One region of the Rossellomorea sp. NPDC077527 genome, then DNA from elsewhere that is predicted to be linked to it. Evidence: riboswitches for the same ligand, from Rfam matches in the RefSeq annotation. Region 1 holds a riboswitch; each other region holds the start of a gene.

The links. A riboswitch is a leader RNA that binds a small molecule or an ion and turns the genes downstream of it on or off. The one in region 1 is predicted to bind cyclic di-GMP.
Region 2: linked by a shared signal. The riboswitch ahead of ACIGG7_RS17520 (dynamin family protein) and the one ahead of ACIGG7_RS17110 (hypothetical protein) in region 1 are both predicted to bind cyclic di-GMP.
Region 3: linked by a shared signal. The riboswitch ahead of ACIGG7_RS17895 (anti-repressor SinI family protein) and the one ahead of ACIGG7_RS17110 (hypothetical protein) in region 1 are both predicted to bind cyclic di-GMP.
Region 4: linked by a shared signal. The riboswitch ahead of ACIGG7_RS00895 (amidase) and the one ahead of ACIGG7_RS17110 (hypothetical protein) in region 1 are both predicted to bind cyclic di-GMP.

What each region holds. Positions count from the first base shown of each region.
Region 1 is NZ_JBITVL010000005.1:3,168-6,731, reverse strand. It holds gene ACIGG7_RS17120 (DUF5658 family protein) at 194-517, shown strand; gene ACIGG7_RS17115 (DUF948 domain-containing protein) at 565-927, opposite strand; cyclic di-GMP riboswitch class I at 1,327-1,412, shown strand; gene ACIGG7_RS17110 (hypothetical protein) at 1,387-1,587, shown strand; gene ACIGG7_RS17105 (metallophosphoesterase family protein) at 1,727-3,564, opposite strand, start outside.
Region 2 is NZ_JBITVL010000005.1:124,715-128,278, forward strand. It holds gene ACIGG7_RS17520 (dynamin family protein) at 1-1,879, opposite strand, end outside; cyclic di-GMP riboswitch class I at 1,996-2,078, opposite strand; gene ACIGG7_RS17525 (hypothetical protein) at 2,468-3,145, opposite strand; gene ACIGG7_RS17530 (hypothetical protein) at 3,402-3,564, opposite strand, start outside.
Region 3 is NZ_JBITVL010000005.1:203,794-207,357, forward strand. It holds gene ACIGG7_RS17880 (single-stranded DNA-binding protein) at 1-90, opposite strand, end outside; gene ACIGG7_RS17885 (YwpF-like family protein) at 354-794, shown strand; gene ACIGG7_RS17890 (helix-turn-helix domain-containing protein) at 890-1,210, shown strand; gene ACIGG7_RS17895 (anti-repressor SinI family protein) at 1,246-1,386, opposite strand; cyclic di-GMP riboswitch class I at 1,416-1,559, opposite strand; gene ACIGG7_RS17900 (hypothetical protein) at 2,170-2,550, opposite strand; gene ACIGG7_RS17905 (hypothetical protein) at 2,763-3,062, opposite strand; gene fabZ (3-hydroxyacyl-ACP dehydratase FabZ) at 3,261-3,564, opposite strand, start outside.
Region 4 is NZ_JBITVL010000001.1:191,549-195,112, reverse strand. It holds gene ACIGG7_RS00900 (oxidoreductase) at 1-572, opposite strand, end outside; gene ACIGG7_RS00895 (amidase) at 587-1,477, opposite strand; cyclic di-GMP riboswitch class I at 1,519-1,600, opposite strand; gene ACIGG7_RS00890 (BCCT family transporter) at 1,786-3,315, shown strand; gene ACIGG7_RS00885 (hypothetical protein) at 3,378-3,564, opposite strand, start outside.

The DNA of each region.
Region 1 (3,564 bases):
TATGTGGATTTTTTAAACAAACGTTTGAATAATAGCACCATCCTTTACAATACTATTGTTTATAAAGCTAAATAAACGTTTGTTTTAATTTTGAATGGATATTTCTTTATTGAGAACGATAAAAGATGTTATTATGAATATAATGCTCTGTTAGACAAAATCCACCATAAAAATGAATAGGAGAATTCACTAAATGAGATATCTGCTGCTGTATATCTTACTCCTCAACCTTTTAGACGCATTCCTGACAATGTATGGACTACATTATGGACATATAACGGAATCCAATCCTCTTATGAATACCCTCTATCACACTAATCCATGGCTGTTTCTACTCTTCAAAGGAGCTTTATCCGTTTTCCTGCTCATCCTTCTTTATCACCTCAACCCAGATAAACGATTTTCAAAAGCTTTACTACTTGTGTCCATTACGGCAGCCGTTTCCTATAGCTTCATTTGTCTGATGCATGGTTATTGGCTATGGGAGGTCACGGGCAGCAGGGCAGGACTGGCTTAAGCATAGACTAAAAGAAAAGAGGCCTTTTTCATCGAGGCCTCTTTTTATTATTTTAATTTAATTTGCACCGGCTTGCTTTCCTGAGTATGAATGGTTTTCGGTGTGCGATTTTGCGAAGCGGCCCTTTTTACAGAGCTTGTCACACTTTGGATCATGTCCCCAACATCATGTGCGGATTCGACCAATGGATCAACGGCTTTCATTTTCCCTTTGACATCAACAGAAATTTGGTTGGCGGTATGAATCAATTCTTCTGCTTCCTCTGTAATGCCATTTACGGCACTCCTCGTGTCAGCAAGTGTCTTCTTCGTCTCGTCGAGTGTGTTCATGACCCTTCGTAACGTCAAAATCAAATAAACGACAAGAATGGTAAATGCAACAGCTGCAATGGCAGCACTCCATTCAAGCATTGAAACCAACTCCCTTCTTTTACAATAAGTCTATGACGAGGAGGATTCAGACATTCCTTCTCAAGTTAGGTGACGGAAGGAATAAGTAACTGATAGTAGGCGGATTCATTCCATAGGGATCTGAATGCAGGACGCCTTATAATGAGGTAGGCTAAAAAACCTTTAAAGAGAAGGATGTGAACCATAAGAAAGTCTAACCGCCTAAGATGAAATCTTCTTGTGCTTGAATGAATGGACCAAGTCTAACGTGAAGTGAAAGGGGATAAATGTATTATTCTTTTAGGAATATATGGAACGTGGTGTTCGAAAGTATGGTAGACTTCAAAATGTAGTATAAATGGCATGTGTAAAAAGACTGTGTTTAGTTGCATGTGTTATGAAAAGAATCTTTCATAATTCGAACGATAAGGGCAAACCCATTGAAAAATGGTGACGCAAAACTATAGGGGCTAATGTCTAATGGACGATGCTTGCCAGTTTTCGAAATGGACTCCGGCGACTTATGAACGTGGAGGAGAGAATGATGAAGATATTTGGAATTCTATCAAAAATGAAACGAAAATGGCATTCTTTGAGAATTCATTACAACCGTGTCTTACTGCAAGATTGTTTAGACTGCCGGATCAAAAAGAAGTTGCAAAACAAAATATCTTATCATGAGATGAAATTAAATGATCTGTTTTAGTAAGGGGAATAGGTAGAAAAGGTCTGTTCTGGATTAAGTATTAAAAAAGCTGACAATCTGCTTTTATGAGATTGTCAGCTTATTAGAAAGCTTTATCTGATGTGAATCCCGATGCTATGGCATGATGACCTTGGATGCTGGACGTCCATCTGAATAAGTCAATAAGCCAATATTATTCTCTGTTTCAATGAGGGCAGAACCCTTTATAGGCTGATAACGAATGCTTTCCTTCCATATATAATCGGGGGATACGCTGTTTTCATGTTCTGCTTGCACAAGGTCAAACTCTTGATTACAGTAGCGGTAGAGTGTGCGATTGATCCTATCTCTGGCATTCAGGCTCACCATGAATTTTATAAGGGCTCCGGAAAATCCCGAGTAACTCATATTCTTTATCGGACTGCTTGTAAACTGATGGATTTTCAAGCTGCGTCCATCTGGAAAGGAAATATCAGATTGAACCGATGAAGCTGAATGAACATCACCGGATAAAATCATGCAGTCGCTTGGATTCCAAAGAGATACATGTTGAAGGAATGCGTTGAAGCCCATTCCGTTGTACTTCCAAGCTTCTAGATCAAAGTTGCTTTGCACAGGAAACCCAAGTGTACTTAAAGGAAGCATGTAGGTCTGCAGAAAGTTCTCTATTAAACCAATTCCATAAAGGGGGGAGGGAGATACAAGGATCAGGGGGTCACCTGAATTCCACCCGGATTCTTTCAGCTTGGCCCCTATCGTGTTCCACCCTTCTGAATTAAGTAGATTTGGTCCAAGTTGCCCCTCATCTATGCGCACCCCAACCTTTACCGGTTTTGGTTTATTGGCATAATCCCGCTGTGTTCTAGTATCAAGAAAAACGGCTTGTGGTGCAGTGGGGGCGGTGAATTGCCAAGAATCATAGTTCCATAGGGAATGGACCCAATTCTTGTGAGGGAGTGCCCCAAGGTGAAGAGAGTCAAAATAGGTTTGCATGATTTGGCCGAAATGGGTATAGGTATCAGGTTCATTACCCCATCCTTGGAAAAGCCAATAGGATGACAAACCATTACTGATGACATGTCTCCCTAATGGTGCATTCCAAACCCCTGCCTTCCACTCCTGTGTCAGGTTCCAATCATCAGTAATATCGTGATCATCAAATATCATATAGGTCGGTGTGTTCGCTAATAATCTTCTAACAGAGTATATTGCTTCCATTACATTAGCCAGGTCTTTCATCTGCTTTTGGTACCGGTCCTGAAGTTGTTTTCTTTCTTTTTTATGCTCATTGGAATCTTCATTCTTGAATGCAAAATAGATTTCATCCTGATCCAATGCTTCTTGAAAGGTTTTGAACAGGCCTTCTTCATGGGCGTGCTCCCATAATGAGGGACTCCAGGATAACAGGTACATGGCTGCATAATCACCAAACCTTAACAGATGATTGGCCGCATTTCTGGAAGTGAACCTGCAGAAGTGTTCCGAAATATATTGCCGGCCATTGATTTGTTGAAGTCTACTTCTGAAAATATCTTCTTTCAATCGAGGTTCAACTGAGCCTAGGTCTTCCTCTTGTCCCATCAGCTCATGACCAAGCTTTGTGATGATCTTGAATACGGGGTCTGCTACATCATCGGCATAGATTTGATCCCCCATTAAAAATAGAGAGGGAGGTCTATCGGTTTTTGTAGCGGATGAAGAAATGATTTTATCTGCCTCTGACATTGTATCGAGTCCCAATCCATGAAGCTTTCGACATGAGCCGTATAGAATATTCGAGGGACTCTCTTTATTGATCATAAAGGTGGGGTAAGCAAGATTTTCGTAGACAATCGAGTGTGGATGAGCAGGAGAAAGTAAGTCGAAGCTATCGAGGTTCAGTGATTCATTACCACTTTCGAAAAATATATTGTACCCAAGTAATTGATCTGTAGGAAAGAGTCCGCTATGTGGAGAAACATTGATCATACTTA
Region 2 (3,564 bases), 120 kb from region 1:
CGATTCTGCATTCTGTTTGCTCAAGCTGCGCTTCCCGTTCAGTTGCTTTTAATTCTTCCTGCTGCTTACTTTCCAATATAGATGTAAGCTGGTCTTCAATCCCTTTCAGTTTCTTATTGGATTGTGTAAAGAAGTGCTCTGCTGAAACACGTGCATTTTCATCCCACTGACGCTCAAACTCCATCATCATGACAGGGATTTGACCACGGTAACGATCTTCCACCTGCGCCCTTACTTTAGCGATGATTCGTTGACGGTTTCCGCTTCCGAACAAGGAGTTTAATAATCCTCCTATACCGAGGAAGGCGATCGGGATCAGGATTGGAGCAAAGAAGAGTCCTGCTAAACCAATGGATCCAATGACATTGAGTCCAACAATACCTGCCCCTAGAGCAGCAATTCCTGTTTTCACTGAATCATCTCCCTCAGAAACAAACGCCGTGTCGTATGTCACTTGGTGATTTACCAGAGTAGTGGACTGTTCTTGTTTCGTTACAAGGACCGTTGACAATGTTTCTTCCATCTTGCCCCATTCCCTTACATATCTCTTTTGCGCTTGAGTAAGGGCATTTTGCAGAATTTCACGCTGTCTTTCACGTACGCTTGATTGAAGGGATGACTGTAACGGCGCTACTACCGACTCCATTCTTGATTGAATGGCATCCCCGTTTAAATCCCCATCATACGCTTGGATTGTGCGGACAGCAGAGGAAGCGATATTTTCAAGACCCAACTGAAGGATCCGGGAGATATCCTGTCTACCCTTTAAAATCATCGTTTCATAGGACTGCCTGATTTCATCGATACTTTGGCGGAAACGAGAAAGCTCCGGCTTCATTTTTGAAATATCCTCCTCGAGCTCTGTTGCTGTTTTATAAAGAGTTTGCCGCTCAATATGAATGCTCCGCTTCATTTCATTTGCCAAGCGGATTCCAGACGTGATCGGTTTTTCTATCTTCGCTTCAGCCCGTTCATCCATTAAAAAGCTTCCCAGCGCCTCCTCAAATTCAGCAAATCCAGTCTGTTCAAATGGAGGAACCTTTCCCTTCACTTCCTCACCCTGCTGAACGCGTCGTGCATTGAGGGCATTTTTAGAGGAAATCATATAAATTTTTGTATCGGGGAACTGCTCTGCTAGCGCTTCTTTGGCATGATCAAATACCTTCTTACGTTTCTCATCCGTACGCAAAACATCAGCGTGATTGATGACAAAGAACACACGCTGGATATCTTCTTTTAATATGAATTTAAGAAAGTTCATTTCAGATTCAGCCAAGATTTTCTTAGCGGACAAAACAAAAATGGCGGCGTCCGACTGCGGCATGAAATTCTGGGTGATTTTCACCCTTACTTCATCCACATCATTCGTTCCGGGGGTATCAATGATTTTCACGTTATTCTGCAGAACAGGCAGGGGGTATTCCACTTCAGCAAACTTGATTTTTTGTATATCCTCCAATTGTTTCTGGTACTTTTCTTCTGCTTCCACATTTCCTGCCAGCGGTTTTGTCGGAGCAGTGATTTGTTTGAATTCTTCTTCTGAAATGAGTTTTGGGGAGTTAGTTTCATCCCTATAAATCAGTTGATAGGATGGGATGTCATTATAAGTAATTTTATTGATGATCGTGGTCGTTGGTAGAGCAGAAGAAGGTAGAATCTTCTTTCCCAACATAGCATTAATGAACGTGGACTTCCCTCGTGAAAATTCCCCTACCACCACAACCTGGAATTGATCCTCGTTGAAATTCTTCATCACTTCCATGATGTCTTGTTCAAAATCCGTATTCGATAGAGTTTGATCTAATTCTTTGAGTTCCAGCAATTGCGATTTGATCTCCTCACATTTCCTCGTGTAAGACTCCATATTCAGGACATTCATATGAATCTCTCCTTTTTATTTGAAAGTTTCCCTGACTAAATTATTGAATGGTCCACCTTTTATTCAGACCAATATCTGCAAAATAAAAAGCCTCTGCAAAAAAACAGAGACACAAACCATGCAGCCAGGCGACCATAGCACACGCTTTAGGCCCTTTGCTTTGCGTCCTCGCCTTTCAACAAGTTTGCCAATAATTTCATATTTAGGTCTATCATACCATTGCTTTGGTTGGATTAGTAGGGGTTTTTTGGGAGTGGGGCGGTGCCAAGGGGACAGGTACACTGGCTTTTTCTGAGGAGCGAGCCATGGGGTCAGGTACCTTGGTACACGGATAATATCTCTCTTCATACCATATCTCTGTTTCTATCTATTTCAATAGTAATGATTATATTTATACCGTTGTTTAAAAGTAATGTTCTTTTTTAAACCAAAAACTCCTCACTGGACCAGTAAGGAGTTTTTCAAACAAGCTTTACATTTAATACTTTTCTAATTATCTCATCAGTAGTACATTCTTGACTTTATTCCACAGTCATTGAATCCAAGAGTTATTTTGGAAAGAGAGCCAAGGGACCTGTCCCCTTGGCTCTAACTCTCATATTCCCTCAAAGCTTCTACACTGTTAATTGATTCAAAAACTGATTCAGGAATTACATATTTATATTGATATTCTTTTTCTGAAGTATAAAGGAGAATGGTAGCTTTTATTTGTTTCAGGTCCATTTTTTCACTTTGGACGAAGTGGATGACGTTTTGTAATGTTTTTAAGGCTTCTTCTCTACTCTTTTTTTCATCATACTGTTGTTTGGATGATACGACTAACGTGGGGCTTCCTGGGATTTTTGACAGTCCTGGCAAACCATTTTCAAGATTAAATTGACCATTTTGGTTAAAGTAGATTTTTAGCTTCAACGAGCTGTCGTTCTTCAGAGTGGGGTCATCATTTACGGCTCTTTCAATTTGTTCTTTATAATATACATCAAGAAAGTCATCTCTATAAGGAGGACCCTGGACGTGAAAAGCGAGTTCCGGTTCCCCTTTAGGTGATGCAGTGACATCTCTGCCTACCATGCTTCTCACCTTTACCGTCACATCAAACTCGATTTGGTACTTTTCTTCTAAGTATGTCTCTACTTCTGCATTTGTTTTGATTTCTTGTAATTTGTCAGTTAACGGATATGAAAATAAGCCAACAATCGGCTTTATCATCATTATCAAAACAATTAAAAGGACGATGCCAACAATGACTCGAGGCTTAATTTCCATATGTGATTCCCCCTTAGCATACAACGCTTCATGTACAGTAATTTCCAATAAAGATTATACATGTGTTCTTGTATGTTGTTAAGGGGGAGGAGCCATGGGGACAGGTACCTTGGCCCATTTTAAAACCTCTCATCTTTCCGGAAGGCAAATAAAAAACTCCCTACTGTATAGTAAGAATTCCACTGCTGAGTATACCTCTTCCAGCTTGTTAATGAATAATTGTTCACAACCCATTTCTAAAGAAGTCATATTATTTCTAGCTTATCCTGACCGTGTGAGCCAAGGGACCTGTCCCCTTGGCTCGCTTCGCTCTAATCCAAAGACCTCCAAGGATGAAAAGGATTCCTAATAGGCTAAGGAATAGCAGGGAAACTACACCGCCTTGTTGGTGCGGGAGGTTGGTGTAATAGCCATACGAT
Region 3 (3,564 bases), 200 kb from region 1:
GGTTACACTAAGTACAGATCTTCCTTCCATCGTTTTTCTTGCTTCGGGATCTTTCGTCAGCCTCCCCACCAGGGTCACTTGGTTGATCAATCCGGCTCCTCCTTTCTGTTAAGGTGTTTTCATCTTACAACCAGAAGGCAAATCTTGTAAAATAGTGAATTTCCGAAATTCGAAGCAAAAAGGGCTTGAATTTCGAAAATTCCCCTAGGGAGATTTCATGATTTTTGATCAAAAACAGGGATAAATACATAAAATTACAAGTTTCACCCTTTTTTTCATAGGGAAATGTATTAGGGAAACATTTCGCCCTATGATATAATTTGGTAAAACCTTTAAATAGGAGATGTTCGTTCATGAAAACCTTTAAAGTGATTTCACTGCAAGTGGTGGAAAATGATGAACTACGTGACTTTGAGCTTGTGGACGGTCTGATTATCAATAAAGAGGACGGACAGAAAACGTGGCTTGTCGAAACGTATTTATCGAATGAATACATCGAGTTCTTTCAAGGTGCCCAGCAAAGTAAGGAAGATTTGGAGATTCAGGTCGTGATTTCTCATAAAGCCAATGATCCGGCAGCTTTCATGATGTCCATCCGCTGCATCAAGGAGATGGATGATCATATTAGCATCATGTTTGAAGGAAAGTTAAAGAAACAGCGGAATGAATATGCAGAAATATTACTTGATGACTTAGTTCAGAAAGGGTATACCGGTGAAGAATTGATTCGTCAGTTCCGCGAGAAGATGGTGTCGAAGCCGAGGATTCCTGCTACGGCAAAGCCTAGCGTTTAATAGTACGAGATTAGGTAATGTCCACAAAGAATTTTATGATATAATTGGAATTAATATTGTGACTTCTCTCAGGAAGTCCAAGGTAGGTGTCCCCAGTGATTGGAGAAAGAGTTAAGAGATACAGATTAGAAAAGAGAATGTCGATGACCGAGCTCTCTGAAAAAGCAGGTGTCGCTAAGTCATATTTGAGTTCTATAGAGCGTAACCTTCAACAAAACCCTTCCATTCAGTTTCTGGAGAAAGTGTCGGCTGCTTTAAGAATTCCAATAGATGCACTTCTGTATGATCAGCCGGAAGATCAAAATATTGATCATGAGTGGCTAAAGATTGCTGAAGAAGCTATGGATTCAGGGATTTCCAAAGAGCAATTTCGGGAATTCATTGAATTTAATAAGTGGAAATTAGAAAATAAATAAAGTCTTGCGAGAAGGTTCGCAAGACTTTATTTATATTAAATCACTTTGTACTCGGTATTCTTTCCCGGGGACTGGCTGTGAAGAAATTCCCTGATTTTTTCTTTTGAAATCCCGGCGTCAAGTGCTTGTTTAATTAGTTCCATCCATTCTAGATCCAGTTCACGATTTGTCATCATTTTCCCCTCCCAAAATACCTTTACGTATTTCAGGCAGTCCAGCCATCATAGTCTTCAAATAAACACATTCCCCTCATCCATTCATTTCGTTCATCATGAAGCCATGCCTATTTTTCAACTTTAGATCTGTGACTTTGCGTCCCCATTTTTCAATGAGTTTGCCTTTGTCTGACTCTTCCATTCGAACTACTCTCATTATACTAATAAACACTTTGACATCGTGTTGTTTTTTGTCTATTCTGTTAATTTACTTTACACTAATTTCTTACATTTTAAACTATTTTCCGACAATCACTATACACAAAGTTCATTCATTAGAGTAGTTGCAGGGAACTATGTCGAAAAAACTATATAGAAATATTCTTATACTTTTCTAGCTTTTTCTTGAGAGGCACAACTTTTTCATTGATGTTTTGATAATGAGTAGGGTGGTAAAACGGTAGATCGGATAAATCCATCTTACAGGCAGGACATAGCCATTCACCTGTTTCTGCACTGCTATAGGATGGTCTTGTACAGCGATTACAGATTTTTTTATACACATGATCACCTCTTACTTTTATATTTATGATTGAAACAATCTAATAGACATGTCTTATGGTATTTTATATAACAACCAAAATCGTTCTCATTAAAGAACGACCGTACATAAGTATATTCTATATTAAGTAAGAGAAACCCTCTATGAAATTACAATATTTTCTATTATTTATTCGACCTGATCGATTCTTCAAACGAAAAAAACCTCTCCCATAAAGGAAACGAGGTTTATTAAGTAATTCGTTATTTATCTTCTTCTAATAATTCAATCAAATATTTCGCTTCCAGCTTACAAGAATAATCATAGTCCGTACCAGATTGCTTCTGTAAGTTTTCAAGCGTTTCAATTTGTTGAGACGTTGGTTCTTCCGATAGGATTTTCTCCATGGTTTCATTGATCTTCAGTGCTAATTCTTGATGAAATTCTTCATCATTTTTAGTCTCATTACTGAGGTTCTTGTACCAGGAAGCATGTTCATTTATGTATGTGCGCCAAGCAGAGATGAAGTCCTGGATATCAAATTTATTTTCCTGCCACTGAATTGAAGCCATGTATTGTTCAAATGAGGTTTTAATTGAACGGGTAATACTTATTTTTGTACCCGATGATAAGTTTTTAAGCATGTAAGTAAAGTACCCCCTAATCAGTATCCTATACACAATATTATTTTTACTATAACACAACCATTTCATGATATGTAGATAGTGAAACAGTGAAAAATATGGTAATGCATCCAAAATATATTATACTATTATATTTTACAGTAATACGTAAAGCTCTGCAAATAACAGGAAAAAAAGCAGAGACAACACAATGTCGCCTCTGCTTTTTCCTATTACTCGTCCTTATTATCCTTATCCTTCATATCAATATCATCTTCTATAACGTCTTCTTCAGGCGTGTTCTTATCCTTCGCTGCATCCTTATCGCCTTGGACGTTTTTATCCTCTGACTCAGGGTAGTGCTCATCATTCATATCCCCGTTGTCGTTCATATCGCCATTTTCATCCATGTTTTCATTCTCTTCGACTGGCGCCTCGTCTTCCGGTGGTGGCTCTTGTTTGACGTTACACCCTACAAGCAGGAAAGCAGCAAGTGCTGACCCACCAAGGATCGATAATAACCTTTTGCTCATGATATATGACTCCTTTCTGTCAGTTCTTTGATGTAAGACCGTTACGTTGGCCTTTTGTTAGCTTTCCCTGAAAATGAATATACTTGCACAGTGGGGAAATTATTTGGGATGTTAAAAACAGGGACTGTTCGATTAAAGAGCATACAAAAAACCGGATCCAGTGTGGATATCACACTAAATCCGGTTTCATATAAAAAACTATTCCTGCTTATCTCCAAGGGCAAACATCATTTCTAATTCGCAAGCTACTTCACCGTCTACGGTAGCTACACCTTTCCCTTTTCCAATCGGTCCTTTAAAGCGGATCATCTCCACTTCCAGACGCAGCTGATCACCAGGCTTAACCTGACGCTTGAAACGGCATTTGTCGATACCTGTGAAGAATGCCAGACGACCACGGTTCCCTTCGACCTTCAGCATCGCTACCGCACCAACCTGAGCCAGCGCCTCTACGATCAACACGCCGGGCATTACAGGATAATCAGGGAAGTGACCATTGAAG
Region 4 (3,564 bases), on a different contig from region 1:
ACCTGCTTGCCTGAAATACTTCTGTACCGCTTCAACCTGCCAACCATGACCGGACGGACGGCCCTGGAGAAAAGTTCACCCGCTTTTTCTCCAAGACGGAATTCCTGTCTCTCCCCCAATAAAAGGGAGGGTCTGAAAATGTGAAGGGAGGGATAATGAAGTTCCCTTAAGCCTTCTTCCAATTTCCCTTTCACCTGACTATAAAAGAATGAAGAACCCGTGCTTGCACCAATGGAAGATATGACGAGGTATTGTTTTGCTCCATGTTCTTTTCCAAGCTTACCGAGTTGAATGGGATATTCATAGTCCACTTTCTTAAATGCTTCTTTCGTCTTCGCTTTTTTAATCGTAGTACCGAGGCAACAGAACACATCATCCACTTCTTCATGAGGCAAAAGCTTCATCCCATCAAACGAAATGATTCGTTCATCCAGCTTTTCATGCTTCAAACCGCTAGCCCTTCGAACAAAGGAAATCACTTTTGTATACTCCGGACTCTTTAGCAGGATATCCGTCAGATGGGAACCGACCAGGCCGGTTCCCCCTGCAACCAATGCTACTTTCGACATCATTCAATCCTCCTCTCTTATTCCGATAAATCCTTCCAGCTCCCGTAATGATGGACGGCGATTCCTTTGTAGGAAGAATGGGTTTCATACTCCGCATCAACCAGCGCAAGCTCATCAAGCATGGTAGCCGCCCCTTCTTCGTGAAAGGTCAGGAAATTCCCCTCAGCAGATGGAGCTGTCTCCACTCCAACCTTCACTTTTTTTCCTGCAGACTGGGCGAAATCCATTTCATTTCTGACAAGTTCTATGATCCCGTTCTCTCCAATGGCCAGATCCCGATATGCCATGATACCAACTTCTTCTGTCTGCCCAATGACCCACTGAGCAAGATTCCCTTTTCCAAATTCATTATTGTATGTTTTCCCATCAAACCAAAATGGAATGTCCATCCCTAATGGGAGTTGAAGCGAATGAGAACGATTTACCGCTACCTTTACCATCTTTTGATAATTCAACACCGTCTTCCCGTAAGCGGTTGTCCACCCGGGTAAAAGGTAAGGCTCTACATCCAAATGAACCCCTGTAAATCGTTGAGCCTCACTTGCTTCAAGCTGGTACGCATAGAGCCAATCAAAAAAGGCATTAAGGGAAGTTTGTCCTTTTAAGGTTGCCCATTTCGGTGCTCCGTCCAATGCATATACGTGTATATTTTCAGCACTCGCCATTTCGATAAATTGGTGATAGTATTCCTTTTCAACTGCCGGATTCACTTGCAAGTATACTTCATCTACATGATGAGATCTAAAAAAGTCGATGATTTCTTCTCTCTGTGTGACGATTTCCACTGTATTCCAAAGCCACGTACTTTTCCCTCTCATGTCTACACCAGCTGCCTTTTCAGTTGATGGGTAAGAAATCATACTCATCATGATCAAACAAATACAAACCCATTTCAAACATCTACTCATCTTTCATTCTCCTCTTCCTGAGCCTTGGCTCTTTTGAGGAGCCTGGCAGCTTGGCGACCATTCGAATCGATTAGGCCCATAGCTTTGCGTCCTTGCTTTTCAACAAGTTTGCCTTTTTCAGTTTTTGTTTTATCCTTCCTCTTTAGTATAGTCCTTTTTTCACCGGTGAAAAGATGTAATTTTCAAAATTATCACGTGACAGAAATTGCCTTTTTTGAATTCTTTCTATATCCTTTACAACTCTTTTTCACCTGTGAGATAGTTGGAACTTGTGTTTTTCAAAGAAAAAATAAAGGAGTATTTAATATATGTCTAAAACGCATCACACATCAAAAATTGATTGGCCTGTCTTTGCTATCAGTGGTGGATTGCTCATTCTTTTCGTCATCGCCGCTTTCATCAGTTTGGACAGCGTCACTGCATTTGTTAATAAAGGTTTCGCCTGGTCTTCAAAGTACTTTGGGGCTTTCTGGCAAGTACTAATGCTGGTACATTTCCTTGTAGCACTTTATCTGGCGTTCTCAAAATACGGAGGTGTCCGATTAGGTTATATGGAAAAACCGGAAATAGGAACGTTTAAGTGGTTATCGATCATCATGGCCACTTTACTTGCAGGCGGAGGGGTGTTCTGGGCGGCAGCTGAGCCTATGTATCACTTTATGACCGTCCCACCCATGCATGAAGGAATCAATGCCTTGACCCCGGGAGCCATCATGCCGGCCCTGGCGCAAAGCTATATGCACTGGGGCTTTCTCGCATGGGCCATCTTAGGGACTTTGAGTGCCGTCGTTATGATGTACGGGCACTACCACAGAGGGATGCCGATGAAACCCCGGACCCTTCTGTATCCGATCTTCGGGGAAAAACTTAAAAAGAGTGTCCTCGGAACCCTTATCGATGCATTTGCCATCATTGCCGTGGCTGCAGGTACAATCGGGCCGATTGGCTTCCTTGGTTTACAGGCAAGTTACGGACTATCCGCTTTATTCGGTATACCAGACCGGTTCTCGACTCAGCTTGCGATTATCATTTGTTTAGTGATCGTATCGACCGTATCTGCTGCCACCGGCCTTCATAAGGGGATTCAAATCCTGAGTAATGTGAATGTACGATTGGCCTTTGGATTGATTCTATTTGTTTTATTCTTCGGTCCTGGAGGATTCATCATTGATTCCTTTGTGTCTTCTTTCGGATTTTATGCAGATCACTTTGTTCAGCTCAGCACATTCCGTTCAGATAAGAACTGGCTGGGAAGTTGGACCGTGTTTTTCTGGGGATGGTTCATAGGGTATGGACCGATGATGGCCATTCTCGTCAGCCGCATATCCCGTGGCAGGACAATCCGTCAAATCATACTGGCTATTGCGATTATCGCTCCCATTGTCACCACATTCTGGTTTACCGTTGTGGGGGGTTCAGGGATATTTTATGAACTGCAGAATCCAGGAAGTGTTTCACAGGAATTAACGAGTGGCGGAATGCCTGCCGCCATGATTGCGATCACCAATCAGCTTCCACTCTCATGGATTATTTCACCGTTATTTTTATTATTGACGATTCTTTTCGTTGTCACGACAGGGGATTCCATGTCTTATACGATTGCCATGGCGGTTTCGGGTGAAGGAGATCCCAAAGTGTCCTTGCGCGTATTCTGGGCAATCCTGATGGGATCCATCGCGGCGATCCTGCTTTATATAGGTGATGGTAGTGTCAGTGCACTCCAAAACTTTATCGTGGTCACGGCTGTTCCCGTCTCTATCCTTCTGCTCCCAATGCTGTGGCTTGCGCCAAAAGTGTCTAAAGAATTACTTGGTGAACAGTTCCGTTCAATGAAATAAATTCAAAAGAAACGCCCATCATCTTTTAGATGGGCGTTTCTTTATGTAGTTGATTCTTACCTCTATAACTCTTCATCTTCAAAAAATTGCTGTAATTTTTCCTCTTGTTCAGGACTCGCTTTTTCTGTCGCGTAGGGGTTATCTTTTACTCCTTGCGTATCCATATTTGTTTTGATTGCGAAAAAAGGGCCCTTCGGTTCTTCGGCTATGACACGATCATTTAATTGCTTGAAGTCGGGCATATCTTTG